DNA from 3 places in the Mesorhizobium sp. CAU 1741 genome. Region 1 is predicted to be linked to each of the others. Evidence: predicted binding sites of a transcription regulator. Region 1 holds the regulator's gene; each other region holds the start of a gene.

Region 1 (4,852 bases):
TCGAAGGTCAGGTAGAATGCATCGGCGTTTTCGATGAGACGATCGTACCCGACCACCGGGATGCCTTCGGCCACGGCTTTTTCGACTGCCGGCCCGATGGCACTGGCGTCCTGCGCCAGGATGATCAGCGCGTTGGCGCCCTGGGCGATCAGCGCCTCGACGTCGGTGAGTTGCTTGGCGGCCGACGACTGGGCGTCCGCCGAGATGTAGGTGTTGCCGGCTGCCTCAAGGGCTTCCTTGATTGCGGCCTCGTCGGTCTTCCAGCGCTCCTCCTGGAAGTTCGACCAGGACACGCCGACGATCTTGCCTTCGGCATGAGCGGTGGCAGCCAGTGTCATCGACATGGCGACACCCGCCAGCATGGCGGCTGCAAAATTCTTCATGATTTCCTCCCTGCGCTTGGAACAAGCGCTTTCTGGTGCTTGCACACAATACCGCGAGGCTCTTTTTTTCGGGCCTCGAAAAAAAGAATGACTCAGCTAGGGGCGTGTGTCAATATCCTGCGTGCAATGCTGGCTTTGCCGCTTGGACCGGGGTAAATGAGCAGCATTGTGCGGGAGGAAGGACGTCAGATGACGATCGGCGTGCGCCACGACGATCTGCGCAAGCGCAACCGGGCCATGGTGATCGCGGCTGTGCGGCGCGGCGGGCAGCCTTCCCGTACCGAGATCGCCACGGCGACGGCGCTCAGCCATTCCACGATTTCGACGATATCATCCGACCTCATCGACGAGGGCATTCTCGCCCAGCTAAAGACCGGCGAGACCGCGGCGCTGAAGCGCGGCAGGCCCCAGGTGGCTCTCGATCTCGACCCACGTGCGGCAAGCGTCGTGTCGATGGTGCTGTCGTTGAACGCGCTGTCCGCAGCGCTGATCGACTACACCGGCAAGGCGATCGCCCATGACATTTCCCGCCCGGCAACACTCACCATGGCCGATGGCGAACTGTGCGATCACGTCATTTCCGCCGTTCGGCGATTGATGGAGCGTGCGCCGCCAGGCCACGGTCCCGTCCTGCGCATCACCATGGCGGTCCAGGGCATCACTGACTCCAGCGCCCGCAGACTGATGTGGTCGCCGATCACCCCGCACAGCGAAATCGCGTTTGCCGACGCACTGGAAACCGCCTTCGGCATCCCGGTGACCGTCGAGAACGACTGCAACATGATAGCGGTCGCCCTGCGCGGTCGCGAACCGGACCGCTATCGCGACAACTTCTTCACCATCCTGCTGTCCAATGGCATCGGGATGGGGCTGGTGCTGCGGGGCGAACTCTTCACGGGGTCGCACTCGTCGGGCGGCGAATTCGGCCACATGATCCACGTGCCCAACGGCGCGCTCTGCCGATGCGGCAGGCGTGGCTGCATCGAAGCCTATGCCGGCAACTATGCGATCTACCGCCATGCGCGCGGTGATGGCGAGCATGCACTGCCGGTAGCGGATATCGACGACGGAACCATGCTGGCCATGGCGGCGGCGGCGCGCGATCACGACGGCCGCGAGCGCGAAGCATTCCAGCGCGCGGGAGAAGCGATCGGTTTCGGGCTGGGCAGCCTGTTCGCGCTGTTCGACCCGGCGCCGGTGGCGATCGTCGGCCTCGGCACCTCGGCTTTCGACGTCATCGAGCCAACGATGCGCGAGGCGATCGCCCGCACCGCCGGCGGCCAGCACAATGCGGCGATTTCGTTTGACCTGGAGCCGGACGAGATACCGCTTATCCGCGAAGGCTGCGCCCGCCAGGCGCTGACGTTCGTCGATCAGGAAATCTTCGCCAGAGGCGCTGCTGCAGCCCCCGTGCGAAGCGAGGAAGTGGTCTGAAGCGCCGGCCACAGGGCGGCGGCCAGGCCTATCCCTCCTGGATGGCGTAGCCGGCACCACGGATCGTGCGGATGACGTCTGCCATGTTGCCGAGATTGACCGCCTTGCGCAGGCGCCCGACATGCACGTCGACGGTGCGTTCGTCGATATAGATCGTCTCGCCCCAGACATTGTCGAGCAGTTGACCGCGGGAAAACACCCTGCCGGGATGCTGCATCATGAACTCCAGCAGGCGGAACTCCGTCGGCCCGAGCCGAATTTCAGACTTGCCGCGATGCACACGGTGCGTCTCGCGATCGAGCACGATGTCGCCGACCTTCAGCACCGAGGACAGCACCTCCGGCCGCGCCCGGCGCAGCAGCGCCCGCACGCGCGCAATGAGTTCGGGCGTGGAGAACGGCTTCACCAGATAATCGTCCGCGCCGGTGACGAGGCCGCGAACCCGGTCGCTTTCTTCGCCGCGCGCCGTCAGCATGATGATCGGCAAGCGTTCGGTCTCCGGGCGCATGCGCAGGCGCCGGCACAATTCGATGCCGGACACCGCCGGTACCATCCAGTCGAGCACGAGCAGGTCGGGCTGGCTTTCGCGCAGGCGCATTTCCGCCTCGTCACCACGCATGATGACCTCGACCTCGTACCCTTCCGCCTCGAGATTGTACTTGAGGAGTACGCCCAGCGGCTCCTCGTCCTCAACCACCATGATCTTCGGTGCAATCATATTTCCGTCTTCCGTCGTCAGCCCTGGACCGACGTCTCGTCGTGCTTCGGCCGATGCAGCGGCAATTGCCGGCCCGTGGCGATGTAGTAGGCGTTTTCGGCGATGTTGGTGACGTGGTCGCCGATACGCTCCAGATTCTTCGCGCAGAACAGCAGATGGGTGCAGCCCGTGATGTTGCGCGGATCCTCCATCATGTAGGTCAGCAGCTCGCGGAACACCGCAGTGTACTGGATATCGATGTTCTCGTCGTCCGCACGCAAGGTTATCAGCCCCTCGGCGTTGCGCGCTTCGTAGGCGGAGATGACCAGAGCCACCTGCTCCATCACCATTTGCGCCATCGCCTCGATGGAGTGCGACAGCTTGCGCGGCGTTGCGCCCTCGCCCACCGCATTGACGCGCTTGGCGATGTTCTTGGCCAGATCGCCGATGCGCTCGAGGTCGGCCGCCATCCGGATCGCGCCCACCACCGAGCGCAGGTCCTGCGCCATCGGCTGGCGCTTGGCGATCAACGTGATGGCGCGCTCGTCTAGTTCCCGTTGGCGTGCATCCATGACGGCATCGTCGGAAATCACCCGCTGAGCCAACGGGGCATCCGTCTCTATCAGCGAGCGCGTGGCCGCGGCCACCATCGCCCCTGCCAGATCGCCCATGTCGCGGATCAGCCTGTCGATCTCGTTGAGTTCGTCATCGAAGGACGTGACTGTATGCTCACCCATTGGTGGTCTCCTTTGCGCGAGCCTGCTCAGCCGAAACGGCCGGTGATGTAGTCCTGCGTGCGCTTTTCGCCCGGGCTGGTGAAGATCAGGTCGGTTGGGCCTTCCTCGACGAGGATTCCGAGATGGAAGAACGCCGTGCGCTGGGAGACGCGCGCCGCCTGCTGCATCGAGTGGGTGACGATCACGATCGTGTAGTTCTGCTTCAGCTCGTCGATAAGTTCCTCGATGCGCGCGGTCGCGATCGGGTCGAGCGCGGAACAGGGCTCATCCATGAGGATGACCTCGGGCGAGACCGCGATCGCACGCGCGATGCACAGGCGTTGTTGCTGGCCGCCGGAAAGCCCGGTGCCGGGCTCGCTGAGCCGGTCTTTCACCTCGTTCCACAAGCCCGCCTTCTGCAGGCTGGCTTCGACGATTGCATCGAGTTCGGCACGGCTTCTCGCCAAGCCGTGAATACGGGGGCCGTACGACACGTTCTCGTAGATCGACTTCGGGAACGGATTCGGCTTTTGGAACACCATGCCGACGCGGGCGCGCAGCTCGACCACGTCGAGCGCCTGGTCGTAAATGTCGGAGCCATCCAGCGCGATAGCGCCCGTGACGCGGCAGCCCTCGATCGTGTCGTTCATTCGGTTGAGGCAGCGCAGGAACGTCGACTTGCCGCAGCCCGACGGACCGATGAACGCAGTCACCGCCTTCTCCGGCACGTCGATGGAGACATCGAACAGCGCCTGTTTGGTACCGTAGAAGACGTTGACATTGCGCGCGCTGACCCGAACCGGGCGCGGGTTTTCGTCAGGTGTACGCACGGTGGGTGATTCCATCGAGTAAAGGTCGGATTGCGCGACGATCTTTTCGGCCGGCATGTGCATGGACGTGGCCTCCTGCCTTGTTTCGGTATTCATTTGCGGCGCTCCAGCCGGGTCCGCAGGAAGATCGCAATCGCGTTGAGCGTCAGCATCAAGCCGAGCAGCACGATGATCGCGGCCGACGTACGGGCCTCGAAGAAATTTCGGTTCTCGTTGCCCTGCCAAAGATAGATCTGCACCGGCAGGGCTGTCGACTGATCCATCGGCGTGGAAGGTATCTGGGCAACGAATGCGTTCATGCCGATCAGCAGCAGCGGCGCCGTTTCGCCGAGCGCCTGCGCCACGCCGATGATGGTGGCCGTCAGGATGCCGGGATAGGTGACGGGCAGGACGTGGTGGAACACGGTCTGTGTCTTTGACGCGCCAAGCCCGAGAGCGGCCTGCCGCAGCGATGGTGGAACCGCACGCAGCGCCGACCGCGTCGCAATGATGACAGTCGGAAGCGTCATCAGCGTCAGCACGAGACCGCCGACCAGTGGCGCTGATAGCGGCAGTCGGAAGTAATTGATGAACACCGCGGCACCGAGCAGGCCGAAGACGATCGACGGCACGGCGGCGAGATTGTTGATGTTGACCTCGATGAAGTCGGTCAGCCGGTTCTTCGGTGCGAATTCTTCGAGATAGACCGCGCTTGCAACGCCGATCGGCACGGCGAGGACGATGACAACCAGCATCATGTAGAGCGAGCCGACGAACGCGCCCGCCAATCCCGCCGATGCCGGCGCTGACCGC
Region 2 (4,852 bases), on a different contig from region 1:
GCTGTCGTGGATGCGCTGCAGGCCGTTGATGATGGCGTAGTTGGAAAGCGGCGCGTTTTCCGCCGCCTTGCGCGCCAACTCCATCGCCTTGGCCACTGCGCCGCCGGGGTCGGTCAGGTAGGTCACCACGCCGGCGCGCTCGGCTTCGCTTGCGTCGAGCACGCGCCCGGTGAGCATCAGGTCCGTCATGCGCGCCACGCCCATCAGCCGCGAGACGTTCACCGATCCGCCGCCGCCGACGAAGATGCCGCGCTGGCCCTCCGGCAGGGCGAAGAACGCCGTCGTATCTGCCACTCGCACATGCGTGACCGAAGCGAGTTCGAGCCCGCCGCCGATCACTCCGCCATGCAGCGCCGCAAACCATGGGATGCGGCCGCCGCGAATCCGCTGGAACACGCGATGCCAGCTTCGCGAGCCTTCGATCGTCTCCACCGCCGACTTTGCGGAATGCTCGGCGAGATCGAGCCCGGCGCAGAAGTGTGCGCCATCGCCGCACAGCACGGCCGCGCGTGCTTCCGCATCAGCGCGCTCGACCGCAACGGAAAGATCAGCCACCATCGCATCCGACATCGCATTGCGCTTGTCCGCGCGTGCCAGAGTGAGCAGGGCGACACCCTCCTCGATGCTATACTCGACCAGTGCCATTGCCTTCCTCCGGGATGAACGTGAATATCGCGCATCGCGCTCTTGTGTTCCTCAAGATTGTTATGCAACATAAGTATTGTGGATCGCAAGCGAGCATCCGGGAGGAGTGATGCCTACAAGCAGTGAGCAGCGTCGCATGGCGTCGCCTTCGGGCGATTTTCTCGTGCCGACGCCGCATGTCGAGCACGCCGCCGACGGCACCATCTATGTCACGGAGCGCTATCCGCTGCCATCCTATCCGGTGCGCGTAACGGAACCGTTCGATCGCTTTGCCGCCGAGGTTCCCGACAGGGTCTTCATGGCCGACCGCAAGGCCGGCGGCGACGGCTGGCGCACCATCAGCTATGGCGAGATGCACGACCACATGCGCCGTGCCGCACAGTTCCTGCTCGATCAGGACCTGTCTGCCGAGTGCCCGCTGGTGATACTCTCCGGCAACGACATCGAGCATGCGACGCTGGCCTTGGCGGCGATGCATGTCGGCATCCCCTATGCGGCCGTTTCGACGGCCTACTCGCTGTCCGGCGGCGACTATGGCCGGCTCAAGGACGTTCTCGGCACGGTGACGCCCGGCTTGATCTACGCGGCCGATGCCACGGTGTTCGGTCCGGCGGCGAACGCCGCCGCGCCCGGCGTGCCGCTGATCGCTGACGCGGCCGCCGGTGGGGCGGAACGGACCTTCGCCGATATCCTGGCGACGTCGCCGACGCAGGCCGTAGACAGGGCCGCGGCCGCCGTAACCGGCGACACGATCGCCAAGTTCCTGTTCACCTCGGGGTCTACCGGGACCCCGAAGGCGGTGATCAACACCCATCGCATGCTGTGTTCCAACCAGGTGATGACCCGCGAATCCTTTGCCTTCATGAAGGAAGAACCGCCGGTCTTTCTCGACTGGGCACCGTGGAACCATACCGCCAGCGGCAACAAGGTGTTCCTGATGAACATCTTCAATGGCGGAACCTATTACATCGACGATGGACGGCCGACCAAGGCCGACATCGGCAAGAGCATCCGCAACCTCAAGGAAGTCTCGCCGACCTGGTACTTCAACGTACCGACCGGCTACGATGCGCTGATCCCGCATCTCAAGGCCGACGCCGAGCTGAGAAAGACGTTCTTCAAGAACCTGAAGATGTTCTGGTACGCCGGCGCATCGCTGGCGCAGCATAGCTGGGACGCGCTGAAGGAACTGGCGATCGAGACGACGGGCCGCGAGATCGTCATCGGTACCGGGCTGGGCGCGACGGAAACGGCGCCGGCGGCATTGTTCTGCACCTGGCCGCAGGACGCGGCCGGCAATGTCGGCCTGCCCATCCCCGGCGTCACGCTGAAGCTGGTGCCGTTCGAGGGCAAATACGATGCGCGTCTCAAGGGCGACAACATCACGCCCGGCTACTGGCGGCAGCCGGAACTTTCGGCGGCGGCTTTCGACGAGGAAGGCTTCTACAGGCTGGGCGACGCGCTTCTGCCCATGGACCCGGACGACCTGACCAAGGGCTTCCGTTTCGATGGTCGGACGGCGGAAAATTTCAAGCTCGACACCGGCACCTGGGTTGCCACCGGCGCGCTGCGCATGGCCGTCATCGAACATTTCGGTGACCTCATCCGCGATGTCGCGATCACCGGAGCCGACCGGCCCTATCTCGGCGCGCTGATCTTCCCGCGGGAGCCAGAGAAGGCCGCCGACCCGACCTATATCGAATCCCTGCGTGAGAAGCTCGCTTCGTTCGCCGCAGCCGCGTCGGGATCGTCGACGCGCATCAAGCGTCTGCTCGTCGTCGAGGAGCCGCCGTCGATGAATGCCGGCGAACTCACCGACAAGGGGTCGCTCAACCAGCGCGCCGTGCTGCGCAACCGAGCCCCCCTGGTCGAGGAGCTCTATGCCGGTTCGGGGCGCGTCGTGGCGCTGGACGGCAGGTAGTCGCGGCCGCACGCAGTCCGTTTGCGACACCGTCTGTCTACAGACACCGTCATCGCGCCGTCATGCAGAGTCATCGACATGTCATGCAATGCTGGTCAAAGGCATCGCATGACGAAGCAACGGCTCAGCGATTCTCACCAGTCAGTCGAGGTTCCGCAGTATCGGAGCCTCTTCATTTCCGACGTGCATCTCGGCACCCGGGGTGCCCAGGCTGATGCGTTGCTTGAATTCCTTCGCGATCACGACGCCGAAACCATCTATCTCGTCGGCGACATCGTCGACGGATGGCGGCTGCGTTCCTCCTGGTACTGGCCGCAGGCGCATAACGACGTCGTCCAGAAGCTTCTGCGCAAGGCGCGCAAGGGCGCGCGTGTCGTCTACGTGCCCGGCAATCACGACGAATTCCTGCGCGAGTTCTGCGGCACGCATTTCGGCGGTATCGAAGTCACCGAGACCATCGTGCACGAGGCAGCCGACGGCAAGCGTTATCTCGTCATTCACGGCGACGCGTTCGACATGGTCGTGCGCCACGCCAAATGGCTCGCCTTCCTCGGCGACTGGGCCTACGTTCTTGCGCTCGCCGTCTCCACGAGGCTCAACGTGGTGCGACGCAGGCTCGGCTTCACCTACTGGTCGCTGTCGGCGTGGGCCAAGGCGAAGGTGAAGAACGCGGTCAATTTCATCGGCCGGTTCGAGGAGACGCTCGCCGCCGAGGCCGAGCGTCACGGCGTCGACGGCGTCATCTGCGGCCACATCCACACCGCGGCGATGCGCGACTTCGACGGACTGACCTACATCAACACCGGCGACTGGGTGGAAAGCTGCACGGCGGTCGTCGAGCACCATGACGGTCGCATGGAACTGATCGAGTGGCAGAACTTCAGCGCCGTGCTCAATGCCGGCCGTGCGCCCGCCGTGGCGCTCCTGCCACGGCGCGTGGCCTGAGGCGCGGGTATGCGCGTCCTGATCGTCACCGACGCGTGGAAGCCTCAGGTCAACGGCGTGGTGCGCACGCTGGAGCAGCTCGCCGCCTCGCTGGCGGCGATGGGCGTGGCGGTGGATTTCCTGACCCCGGACGGGTTTCTGACGGTGCCGCTGCCAAGCTATCGCGAGATCAGGGTGGTGCTGTCGACACGATCGCAGGTTGCCCGCCGGATCGCGGAAGCCGCACCCGGCAGCATCCATATCGCCACCGAGGGGCCGCTCGGCATCCTGGCGCGACGGGTCTGCATTGCGCGCGGTTGGTCCTTCACCACCAGCTACCACACCCGTTTTCCGGAATTCCTGCGTGCGCGCCTGCCGGTGCCGGAGAGCTGGAGCTATCACTGGCTGCGCCGGTTTCATAATGCGGGCGACGGCATGCTGGTGGCGACGCCGTCGCTGGGCCGCGAGATGCACGAGCGCGGCTTCGCCAATATCAGGCTCTGGTCGCGCGGCGTCGACACAGAACTCTTCCATCCACGCCGGCGCACCGATCTCGGCCTTGCAGGCCCCATCTTCCTGTGCGTCGGGCGCGTTGCGGTGGAAAAGAACCTTCCGGCGTTCCTCGATCTCGACTTGCCCGGCAAAAAGGTCATCGTCGGCGACGGCCCGGACATGGCGCATCTCAAGGCGCGCTATCCGGACGCGGTATTCCTCGGGACGCGCCGGGGCGAGGAACTGGCGGAGATTTATGCCTCCGCCGATGTCTTCGTCTTTCCCAGCCGCACCGACACCTTCGGCAACGTTATCCTCGAAGCCCTTGCAAGCGGCACGCCGGTCGCAGCCTACCCGGTGACCGGACCGATCGACATTCTCGGTGACGGTGATGGCGGCGTCGTTTCGCCGGATTTGCGTGAAGCCGCGCTTGCGGCGCTCGACATCTCGCGCGATGCGGCGCGCGCCAAGGCGCAGACCTATGACTGGGCCGAATGCGCGCGCCAGTTCCTCGGCCATCTTCGTCCACTCCACCAGCCGATGCCGGCAGCGACGATGCCATTCGGGCAGGAAGGCAGGACCGCATGAGCGCAACGATCGCGTCCACCCGTGAGAGCCCCGGCCGAAGGCTTCGCGAGGCCGTACGACGCAGTCCGGTCTTCTCGCCTGCCGGCATTTCGGAATATGTCTTCTCGCGCCTGTTTCAGAAGCTGGTCTATGCCCAGATATGGGAGGATCCCGAGGTGGACATGGAGGCGCTGGCCATCCGCCCGGGTCATCGCATCGTGACGATCGCGTCCGGCGGCTGCAACGCGCTTTCCTATCTGATCGCCGACCCGCAGCGCATCGAGGCCGTCGATCTGAACCCCA
Region 3 (4,852 bases), on a different contig from region 1:
AGCAGCCCCCGCGCTTCCAGCGCCTGCATGAACCGCTCCTGATGCGTCAGGTCGGCAAGTCCGCGCCGACGCGCCAGAGAAACCGCCAGCGTCTGCTCGTAATTGTTGGCGAGCACCAGGCCGGCCACGTCCTCCGTCATGTCGGCCAGCAGCTTGTTGCGCGCCGGCCGGGTCAACGACCCTTTCCGCATGGCCGCAGCCAGCGCGATCTTGATGTTCACCTCGACGTCAGACGAATTGACCCCGGCCGAATTGTCGATCGCATCGGAATTGCAGCGACCGCCCGCAAGGCCGTATTCGATGCGCGCGCGCTGGGTCATGCCCAGATTGGCGCCTTCGCCGACGACCTTGGCGCCGACTTCCGTGCCCGTGATGCGGATCGCATCGTTTGCCCGGTCGCCCACGTCTCCATTGCTCTCGTTTGACCCGCGTACATAGGTGCCGATGCCGCCGAACCACAAAAGGTCGACATGCGCCTTGAGAATGGCATTCATGATCTCGGCTGGCGACGCGGTCTTCTTCTGCAAGCCGAGCAATTCGGCGGCCTGATCGCTGAGAGTCACCGACTTGGTGGTGCGCGAAATGATCATCCCGCCTTCCGACAGCTTCGAGCGGTCGTAGTCCTGCCAGTTGAGCTGCGGGTTGTCGAACAGCCGCTGGCGCTCCTCGAACGACGCGGCCTCGTCAGGCGTGGGATCGAGGAAGATGTCGCGATGGTCGAAGGCCGCGACCAGGCGGATGCAGGGCGACAGCAGCATTCCATTGCCAAAGACGTCGCCCGACATGTCGCCGACGCCTGCAACAGTGAACGGCTCGCGTTGGATGTCTCGGTTCATCTCGCGGAAATGCCGCTTGACGGCTTCCCACGCACCCCGCGCTGTAATGCCCATCTTCTTGTGGTCGTAGCCGGCCGAGCCGCCCGACGCGAAAGCGTCGTCGAGCCAGAAGCCATGCGCCTGGCTGATGGCATTGGCGGTATCGGAGAACGTCGCCGTGCCCTTGTCGGCGGCAACCACGAAATAGGGGTCGTCGCCGTCGCGGCGTTCCATGGCGGCAGGCGGCACGACGGTGTCGCCTTCGAGATTGTCCGTGATCGACAGCAGGCTGGAAACGAAGTTCACATAGGCGGCCTTGCCGGCAGCGAAGATGTCGCCGCGGCTGCCGCCGGCGGGCAGAAGGCGCGGATAGAACCCGCCCTTGGCGCCCACGGGCACGATCACGGCGTTCTTCACCTGCTGCGCCTTGACCAGCCCCAGCACCTCGGTCCGATAGTCCTGCGCCCGGTCGGACCAGCGCAGGCCGCCGCGCGCCACCGCGCCGAAACGCAGATGCACGCCCTCGACCTGTGGCCCGTAGACGTAGATTTCCCGCCATGGCTTCGGTTCCGGCAGTCCCATCACGTTGCGCGAGTCCAGCTTGATCGCCAATGAACGCGGCGCATCGGACTCGCGCGCGAAATAGTTGGTGCGCAAGGTGGAATCGATCAGGTTTTCATAGCGCCGCAGGATCGTGTCGTCATCGAGGTTCGGCACCTCATCGAGCGCATCCTTGATCGCCGCCTTGAGATGCCTTGCCGTCACTTCGCCGTCCTTGCCGCCTTGCGTATCGAAGCGCGCCACGAAAAGCCCGAACAGCGCGCGCGCGATGTCGGGATGGCGGGTCAGCACGGCGGCGATGAAGTCCTGGCTCTGCGGAATGCCGGCCTGCTGCAGGTAGCGCCCATAGGCACGCAGGAGCTGGATTTCACGGGCGCGAAGCCCGGCGGTCTGGACGAGGGCGGCATATCCGTCATTGTCGGTTTCGCCGCGCCAGATCGAAAGAAAGACCTCTTCGAGCAGCAGCCCGCCGCCGGCCAGATCGACCGGCCCGCCAAAGGCGTTGACGAGCTCCATGTCGTGGATGAAGACCGGCTCCCCCCCGTCCTCCGCGGCGATTTCGAACGTCCGTTCGCTGATGACGCGGAAGCCAATGTTTTCGAGCAGCGGAACGCGCATCGAAAGCGCCACCGGTGTTCCGTGATGGTAGATCTTCAGCGCCGCGCCAGACGGCTCGTCGTCCGCAAGGTGATAGAAGTCGACGGCGATCGGGTCTTCGGCGGTGATCGTCGCGATGCGGCCGGCGTCGCGCAATGCCGTCTCTGGCGAGAACGAGTTGCGATAGTTCTGCGGCAGGCGATTGGCGATCGCGATCAGCGACGGGCTTGACTGCGCGTCGGACGCCGCTTCCCGCAGCGCGTCGTCCCAGGTGCGCACGATCGAGCGCAGCGCTGCCTCCAGCGCCTCGATCTCCACTTTGGGGGTCTTGCCGCCCGAGCGACCGATGATGAAATGAACGCGCGCCAGCGTCCCTTCCGGGAAAGCCGGATAGTAAGCCGACAAACGACCGTCGAACGCCGTCTTGAGAAACTCGCCTATCCGCTCGCGCACGTTGGAATCATAGCGGTCTCGCGGCACGAAGATGATCGCGGAAACGAAGCGGTCGAACTGGTCGACACGCACCAGGGCGCGCACGCGCGGCCGCTCGCCCAGCGCGAGGATCGCCTCGGCGTGCTTGCGCAGCACCGGCACGGGAATCTGGAAGAGCTCGTCGCGCGGATAGGATTCCAGCACATTGATCAGCGCCTTGCCGGAATGGTCGTGCGGGTCGAAACCGGACTTGGCGATGACCGCATTGGCCTTCGACCGGATATACGGGATCTTCATCACCGAGCGCGTGTAGGCCGTGGAGGTGAACAGCCCGACGATGCGCAGTTCTCCGGTCAGCTTGCCCTTTGCGTCGAACGTCTTGACGCCGACATAGTCGAGATAGATGCGCCGATGCACGATCGACTTGGCGTTGGCCTTGGTGACCAGAAGCGGCTCCGGCCCATGTAGGAAGGCGCGGATTTCGGGCGTCGTCGTGACCGGTTCGTCGCCCCGGCGCAGAACCCTGACATCCGGGTCGGCGAGGATTCCGAGCCCCGCCTTGCGGGTTCTTTCCAGCGTGCCGGTCTTTTCGCCGCCGACATATTTGAACTCACGCATGCCGAGGAATGTGAAATTGTCGTCGCGCAGCCACTCCAGGAAGGCGATGGCTTCCGTCACCTCGTCCTTGCCGAGCGGAATCGGCGCATAGCGGAAATCGTGGATCGCTTCGTCGAGCCGGGCCAGCATCGGCTTCCAGTCGGAGACCGCCACCTTCACCTGAGACAGCACCTGCTCCAGCTTTGCCCTGAGCGCTTCGGCCGCATCCTCGCCCAGGCGCCCGACATGGACGTGGATCAGGCTGACCTTGTCGGCCTCAGTGTCGATCTTGCCACCCGAGCCGTCGCCGACCAGTTCCGCGACGCCCGACCTGTTGTGTTTCACCAGCAGGATCGGGTGCAGCACCAGCGATGCCTCGCCGGAACTCTCGGTGATCTCGCCGGTGATCGAATCGAACAGGAACGGCATGTTGTCGTTGACGATCGTGATCGCCGTGATCGGTCGCCCATGGCGCACCAGCGCGGGGTCGTTGTCGATCGACACGACGCTGTCGCCCTCCCGGTGCTTCTTGAGCGACCGGTAGGCGAGTGCGATGGCCTTCTCGAAGACCGCGTCGTCATATGTCGCGAGGTCTTCAGCCGGCGCCCGCGCCCGCAGGAACGATGCCAGCCTTCCGACTTCCTCGCTGCCTGCCTTCGTTGCCGCCTTGCCCTGCGGCGATTTCTTGCCCGACCCCATGGCGAATCCCTCTCCCCTCCTCGACTTTTGCCTGTATCGTAACAGACAAAAGTCGTTTGACGACCCGTCGCCATACTGGCCGGCAAACAATGAAAGGGAGATGAAACGATGAGCGAAAAGGTAACCGCGCTTGACCTGGCGGCGACCGATCTTTCGGATGCGACGAAGTCCTATTTCGCCAAGTGCGAGGAAAAGCTCGGCCTCGTCCCGAACGTCCTGAAGGCATATGCGTTCGACGACCGGAAGCTGCGCGCCTTCACCGACATGTACAACGAGCTCATGCTGGGTGAATCGGGGCTGTCGAAGCTCGAACGCGAGATGATCGCGGTGGCCGTGTCATCGGTGAACCATTGCTACTACTGCCTCACCGCCCATGGCGCCGCGGTGCGGCAGCTCTCCAACGACCCTCAGCTCGGCGAACAGATGGTGATGAACTATCGCGCCGCGGAACTCTCGCCGAAGCAGAAGGCCATGCTCGATTTTGCGGTCAAGTTGACGGAGCGACCCGACACCATCGAGGAGCACGACCGGCAGGGCCTTCGCGATGCCGGCTTTTCCGAGCGCGATATCTGGGACATCGCCGCCACGGCCTCGTTCTTCAACATGTCGAACCGGGTGGCCGCCGCCGTCGATATGCGGCCGAACGTCGAATACCACGCCATGGCGCGATAGCCGGCTCACGCGCAGGCATCATGAAAACGGCGACACTGCGGTCGCCGTTTCACGTATTGGACAGGTTCGACGCCGTGTCAGGCCGCGCCTGCGACCGACTTGCTCTTTTCGAAGCGCTTGCGCTCGTTCGGATCGAGGTAAAGCTTGCGCAGGCGGATGGTCTTCGGCGTCACCTCGACCAGCTCGTCGTCCTGGATCCAGGCGAGCGCGCGTTCCAGGGTCATGCGGATCGGCGGCGTGAGGCGCACGGCCTCGTCCTTGCCGGCGGCGCGGATGTTGGTGAGCTTCTTGCCCTTGAGCACGTTCACTTCGAGATCGTTGTCGCGCGAGTGGATGCCGATGATCATGCCCTGATAGACCTTGACGCCGGCATCGATGACCATCGGGCCGCGATCCTCGAGGTTCCACATCGCGAATGCGACGGACTCGCCCTGCTCGTTCGAGATCAGCACACCGTTGGAGCGGCCCGCGAGCTCGCC

What was found. The regulator PhoB, encoded in region 1, activates phosphate uptake and scavenging genes when phosphate is short. The targets are predictions, from matches to a motif close to TGTCATNNANCTGTCAT.
Region 2: a site for PhoB is predicted at 2,614-2,630, ahead of AAFN84_RS10895 (UDP-2,3-diacylglucosamine diphosphatase). Genes of this name have one in related genera too.
Region 3: a site for PhoB is predicted at 3,791-3,807, ahead of AAFN84_RS13350 (NAD-glutamate dehydrogenase). Genes of this name have one in related genera too.

What each region holds. Positions count from the first base shown of each region.
Region 1 covers NZ_JBDOQP010000007.1:163,315-168,166, reverse strand. The annotation lists gene xylF (D-xylose ABC transporter substrate-binding protein) at 1-383, opposite strand, end outside; gene AAFN84_RS23260 (ROK family protein) at 573-1,817, shown strand; gene phoB (phosphate regulon transcriptional regulator PhoB) at 1,846-2,532, opposite strand; gene phoU (phosphate signaling complex protein PhoU) at 2,553-3,251, opposite strand; gene pstB (phosphate ABC transporter ATP-binding protein PstB) at 3,278-4,075, opposite strand; gene pstA (phosphate ABC transporter permease PstA) at 4,153-4,852, opposite strand, start outside.
Region 2 covers NZ_JBDOQP010000002.1:847,261-852,112, reverse strand. The annotation lists gene AAFN84_RS10905 (crotonase/enoyl-CoA hydratase family protein) at 1-645, opposite strand, end outside; gene AAFN84_RS10900 (feruloyl-CoA synthase) at 755-2,566, shown strand; gene AAFN84_RS10895 (UDP-2,3-diacylglucosamine diphosphatase) at 2,675-3,511, shown strand; gene AAFN84_RS10890 (glycosyltransferase family 1 protein) at 3,521-4,570, shown strand; gene AAFN84_RS10885 (DUF3419 family protein) at 4,567-4,852, shown strand, end outside.
Region 3 covers NZ_JBDOQP010000002.1:1,335,095-1,339,946, reverse strand. The annotation lists gene AAFN84_RS13350 (NAD-glutamate dehydrogenase) at 1-3,701, opposite strand, end outside; gene AAFN84_RS13345 (peroxidase-related enzyme) at 3,810-4,373, shown strand; gene typA (translational GTPase TypA) at 4,451-4,852, opposite strand, start outside.